One region of the Thalassotalea nanhaiensis genome, then DNA from elsewhere that is predicted to be linked to it. Evidence: predicted binding sites of a transcription regulator. Region 1 holds the regulator's gene; the other holds the start of a gene.

The links. The regulator LexA, encoded in region 1, represses DNA repair genes until DNA is damaged. The targets are predictions, from matches to a motif close to TACTGTATNNNNATACAGTA.
Region 2: a site for LexA is predicted at 1,421-1,440, ahead of dinB (DNA polymerase IV). Genes of this name have one in related genera too.

Annotation. Positions count from the first base shown of each region.
Region 1 covers NZ_CP134146.1:382,442-385,606, forward strand. The annotation lists gene coxB (cytochrome c oxidase subunit II) at 1-936, opposite strand, end outside; gene lexA (transcriptional repressor LexA) at 1,319-1,933, opposite strand; gene RI845_RS01825 (phytanoyl-CoA dioxygenase family protein) at 2,127-2,915, shown strand; gene plsB (glycerol-3-phosphate 1-O-acyltransferase PlsB) at 3,056-3,165, shown strand, end outside.
Region 2 covers NZ_CP134146.1:3,199,252-3,202,416, reverse strand. The annotation lists gene RI845_RS13805 (Crp/Fnr family transcriptional regulator) at 1-536, shown strand, start outside; gene RI845_RS13800 (MaoC/PaaZ C-terminal domain-containing protein) at 576-1,346, opposite strand; gene dinB (DNA polymerase IV) at 1,463-2,521, shown strand; gene RI845_RS13790 (MBL fold metallo-hydrolase) at 2,618-3,165, shown strand, end outside.

The DNA of each region.
Region 1 (3,165 bases):
CGCAGGGAATGCTGGTGGTAAACCTAAACCTGTTGGTTGGTGACACGCCGCACAGTGTGCTGCATATGTTTGCTCACCTAATGCCATTAGCTCTTCCATTGGAAGTTTAGCGGTAAGCGATTGTGCTTCGGCCTCTGCGGCTTTAGTCATGGCAATTTTTTGCTCATTAACCCATAGCTCGTAATCAACTTCAGAGCGAACATCAACAACAATAGGCATGTAACCGTGATCTTTACCACAAAGCTCAGCACATTGGCCGCGATAAATGCCAGGTTCATTCACTTTGGTCCAAGCTTCATTAATAAAGCCTGGGTTAGCATCTTGTTTAACCGCAAATGCTGGTACCCACCAAGAGTGAATAACGTCATCAGAAGTTATTAAGAAACGAACCTTGCGATTCACTGGTATAACTAATGGCTTATCTACTTCTAAAAGATAATTTTCATTTGACCATTTCTCGCCATTGTCACCATCTCGGTTATCAAATTGAGATTTTGGTGTAGATAAAACACTATAAAATTCAATGCCTTGATCAAAATACTTATAATGCCATTTCCACTGCGAACCAGTCACTTGCACGGTGATATCAGAATTACTGTTATCTTCCATGTCAATTAAAGTCGTAGTTGCAGGCCATGCCATACCGATAAGAATTAAAATAGGAATAGCGGTCCAAAGAATTTCAACTTTGGTGCTTTCATGAAATGAGGCTGGTTTTGCCCCTTTAGATTTGCGGTGGAATATCATTGACCAGAACATAGCGCCAAATACCACGACACCTATTACCGTACAAATCCACATTACCAACATATGCAATTCATAGACATTTTGGCTGACATCAGTCACACCTTTGGTCAAATTTAATTGCGATTCTGCCCAAGCTGAACTGGAAAGTAAGCTTCCCAACAACAGCCAACCCAGGTTACGTCTCTTCACTCGACATCTCCTCTGCTTTTTTTAGCCAAGAAAATACAGAAATAAGTGACAAGATACATCTTAATTCGATGTCTCTAATTTCCGTAATTTATTTTTATTATTGTGTTACGTAAAAAACCTACATCGATGAATGGGGTAGGGAGTCTACAGCGTAATATTTGTATATTATCCACTCTAGAATTACTTAATTTTTAAACAAGGTCTAGTGCTTTGTTATAAAAAAGTTAAATTAATTAATTAAAAGTAGCTAGAGTAAATACTACTAAATTTGAATGAGTTAGGCTAAAACAAAGGGATGGGAAGAAAAGAAAATGGCTAAATTAAGTACATAATTTAGCCATTATTTATTGGTTATTTTTTATACTGCTAAAGGGGCGGCAGACTACATCCAGTCAGCGTTGCGAATAACACCAACAGCAATGCCTTCAATATTAAAATTTTGACTAGTTAAGTCTACAACTATTGGTGAAAAATCTTCATTTTCAGCGTGTAAATATACGACATTACCTTCGCGTTTATAGCGTTTTACCGTTACATCGTCTTCAACGCGAGCAACTACAACTTGGCCATTATTAATGTCTGTAGTTTGATGAACCGCTAATAAATCGCCATCAAGAATACCAATATCTTTCATGCTTTCACCGTTCACACGCAGTAAATAGTCTGCTGCAGGGTGAAATAAGCTACCATCAATTTTGTAGTGCTCTTCAACATGTTCTTGTGCCAGTATTGGCTCACCAGCAGCAACGCGACCAATTAAAGGCAACCCTTCTTCTTCAACGTGTTCTTCAGCTAAGCGAATGCCACGAGAAGTGCCCGGTAGCATTTCAATAAAACCTTTTTTCGCCAATGCCTTTAAATGTTCTTCGGCAGCATTCGCTGACTTAAAACCAAAAAATGTTGCTATTTCAGCACGTGTTGGCGGCATACCGGTTTCGCTTAGCTTTTCTTTAATGAAGCCAAATATTTGTTCTTGTCGAGCAGTAAGAGGGCGCATAATTATTTTTGAACCTGTTTATCTGTACAGTAACTGTCAGTATATACAGCCACAAAATAAACGCAACTGTAAATCCTTAAAAAGGTTGAATTTTGTGTGATCCAGTTTAGAGTTAAATTTAATTCAGTTTAAATAATGCTTATTGTTTTAAATTATTTTTCAAGCAATAGGTATAACAACAAGGCAGCCTGAAATGCAGATTTTTAATACATCAGAGAAAACAACAGATATTATCCAGGCCCTGTTAAAAGACGGCGGTGTTATCGTCAAGCATCAGGCACCTGATGAGCTTATTGATAATGTCAAAGCTGAATTTAGAGCAGCCTTTGACCGAGAAGGGCATTTATTTGAGAACGATTTTAACGGTTATAAAACACTGAGATTGAGTGGCATACTGGGGTTATCTCGATCTGCTGCCGAGCTTATTGCCCACCCATTAGTCAAAGACGTTGCTGATAACATACTAAAACGCCATTGTGAGTGTTATCGCATAGGAAGCTCTACTGCGATAGAGATTTTGCCGGGTGAAGCCGATCAGGTGCTGCATCGTGATGATGATTTTTATCCCATTCGCATTCCTGATGTTGAGTTCCAAATTGCCGCAATGTGGGCGCTGGACGATTTTACCCTAGAGAACGGTGCTACTCGCGTGGTGCCAGGGAGTCAGGATCTTCGCGAGATTGAAGATGTAAAAGCCTCTGATATTACTCAGGCGGTTATGCCAAAAGGATCGGTACTGCTTTATCTTGGTTCAACCATACATGGTGGTGGTGCCAATAACAGCCAAGCGGCTCGTTCCGGGTTAATCACTACGTATAGCCTGGGCTGGCTAAGGCAGGAAGAAAATCAATATTTAACTATTCCTCGAAAAACGGTCGACAGCTATCCTGAAAATATACGCCGTTTATTAGGTTACCAAAGCCATGGTGAAAACCTTGGTGTTTTTCCGGGCGATCCTGATGGCAATTGGTACGAGTCTTAGGTTTAACATGCAAATGTTTAAAATAATTAATCTTGTTAATAAATAAATGCTTAAAAATGTCTCTATAGAACAACTTGTACCATTAATGCTAGAATTACGATAATTCTGAAATTTTACTTTTTATTCTGAGTTTTTTACCCATGAGAGCACTGTTTTACTTTTTACTATCTTGGCCAGTACGTTTACTGGTTCGTTGTAAAATTATCCCCGATAACGTTGATGCATTAGAGCTAGGCGACAATAAAGATGT
Region 2 (3,165 bases), 1.5 Mb from region 1:
TTCGTACATCTGATTTTGATCACTTCACCTATAAGTTACTTGGCAAGGGGGATTTTCTTTATTATGGCAAGCTGATGGACTATCGCTTGCAAGAATCAATAAATGCAGACTTTTTACAAGACTCTACTTTTTTAAAAGTAACCGATTCAAACTTTGTTGAACTTACCAAGACACAACCAGAAATATATAAATTGATGTTCTCTGTTTTGAAGAAAAATACTTTGCCTCTTGTGCAAAAGGGGGTTTTAAATCAAAAGTTTTCAATTCCAATAAAAGTAGCTTTTGCCTTATTAGATGTAGCCTCAAAACAAGCAGATATCAATGGGGTAATGCCAATGCTTACAATCACCCAACAGCAACTTGCAAACTTGGCCGATGTAACTAGGCCAAGAGTTAATGCTGTATTAAAAGAATTTGCCTGCCAAGGACTGGTAGAGATCGTTCGCGGAAAAGTTTACTTACTTAATGTGCAGGGTATTAATGATATCTTAGTCAGTGCAAACCTAACGTTTTACTCGCCTACAATTAGACCATAATCACACTTCATCCCGTTAATTAAATATAAGGTATTGTGATTATTCCCCCACCTTTACGCTTAAATGCAATTGGTCGTTAGCAGAAAATACGTGATGCTCTTTATCATTCGAAAATATCCCTACAGCACAAGGTAAAACACAAGGCTTTTTAAAATCGAATTTTACTTTGTTGGTTTCAACACCTTTTTCAATGAGCACCAGATGCGCTAAAAATCCACCATGCATAATGGCATTGGGTAAACCGAAAAGCTTAGCTAATTTATTATTAATATGGATGGGGTTAAAGTCATTACTTACTTTCGCGTACGCAAGAGCTTTAGCATGATTTAAGATGAAATTAGTGTCACCAATAAATGCTTGTTGTTTGCTAATTCGTTCTCGTTTATTGGACTTAAGTTTCTTTAAAAACGTGTTTTTATTAATTAAGCAGCAGCGGTCATTTTGAAAAAACTGTGTTTCAATGACAATAATCTTCCCCATTGGATGGCGACGATCTTGCCTAACTTTATTGATAATTTTAAAGTCTTGTTGAAAGTCTAATTCAAAGGTTTTTTCAAACTCGCTTTTTAAATGAATTAAGCCTAGTGGTGAAAAAGCAAAGTGTTTATGTGAAAAAGTTTTAATTAACGCGTTGAAACCAGCAATAAAAGCGTAGCTTATCGGTAAGTCGATATCTGTATCAAGGTTGTATAAAGCGCGAAATTTAGCAATTTTTTTATCTGCAATAGCCGATTGCTCAAACTCAAGACTGAATTCGTTAAAAAAGGTTTTTTGTGGTCGCTTGGTAAGTAACTTTATATATTGGTACATCAACATCTTATTCATTTAATTTATGGACTAAAGTTTAACAGAATATTAATTGCATCGATACGCAATGTTACGTAAACTGTATTAATATACAGTGGTTGTGTTGAGGGAGCTAAGTTATGCGAAAAATTATTCATATCGACATGGATTGTTTTTTTGCCGCTGTTGAAATGCGCGATAATCCCGGCTTAGCAAATATCCCAATCGCTATTGCAGGTAAAGGGCCTCGAAGTGTTACCGCTACGTGCAATTATCTTGCTCGAGAATACGGCGTACGCTCAGCAATGCCTGTTGGCCGAGCATTACAGTTATGTCCTCACCTTGAACTAGTGCCAGGAAGAATGTCGGCCTATAAGGAGGCATCCAACCATATCCGTGAAATATTTGCTCGTTATACTGATAAAATTGAACCGCTTTCTTTAGATGAAGCCTATCTAGATGTCACCGACTGCACTGAATGTAATGGCAGCGCCACGTTAATTGCCGAAAAAATTAGAGCCGAAATATATCAAGAGCTCAATTTAACGGCATCTGCTGGCGTGGCACCTAATAAATTTATTGCCAAAATTGCCTCCGATGAAAATAAGCCCAATGGCCAATGTGTTGTGCCCCCAGAGCAAGTAAGCGATTTTGTAAATATGCTGGACTTAAAAAAAATACCTGGGGTAGGACCAAAGACTTTAGAAAAGTTAAATGCACATGGCTTATTTACTTGTGCTGATGTGAGGGTGACAGACGCAGCAGCTATGGAAAAAATAATGGGAAAGTTTGGCCCTGTTATTTTTAAGAGAGCTTTTGGTATTGATGCTCGAGAAGTTGAAACCAGCAGAATTAGAAAGTCATTAGCGATAGAAACGACCCTTAGTGAAGATATTGAGCAGGTAAACAGTTGTCTTAAGGTTGTTGCTGAATTGTTGCCAAAGTTTTTAACAAGGCTGGATAAAATTGAAAATCTAGAAATTGTAAAACAAGGTATTAAAATAAAATTCGCTGATTTTACCCAAACAACAGTAGAGCAAAGCCAAAGCAGTTTAGATATCGACTTGTTTAAACCTTTACTCGAGGAAGCCGTCTCAAGGGGCAATGGTAAAAAAATTCGCCTAATTGGGTTAACAGTAGGCTTTGCCCCGGAACAAGCCAAAAAATTATACACTCCCCAATTAAGCCTGCCTTTGTAACGTACTATTTTTATTAAATAAAATAGCACTAATTTTGATTTTTCACTGTTTTTTGGCCATATTAATACTGTCATTCAATATTAAAAAGATAAAATTATGAAAAACATATCCGCTTTAGTACTTTTACTTATTGGCTTGAGTTTACCTTCACATGCTGCCCGAGATTTTTCTAAGATCAAAATCAATGCCCAACCGGTGGCGGGTGGGGTTTATATGTTATCTGGCTCGGGCGGTAATATTGGAGTATTCGCAACTGATGAAGGCTTGGTACTCATTGATGATCAATTTGCGCCCTTAGCTGCCAAAATTGAAGCTGCAATGAAAACGATTAAAGCCGTGCCGTTAAAATATATTGTTAATACGCATTATCATGGCGATCATACAGGTGGCAATGGTCACTTTGGTAAACAAGCCCCTATTTTTGCTCATAAAAATGTACGTAAACGAGTGAAAGAGGATAACAAAAAATCAGGCGTTGATTTACCTGTAGTTACCTATGACCATGGCGTGACAATATACTTAGGCGATGAAGAAATTCAAGTCATGCATTTTCCAAACGGTCATACAGACGGAGACTCTATAGTTTATTTCAAAAAAGCCAATGTGCTGCATATGGGCGATCTGTTTTTTCAAGGACGCTTTCC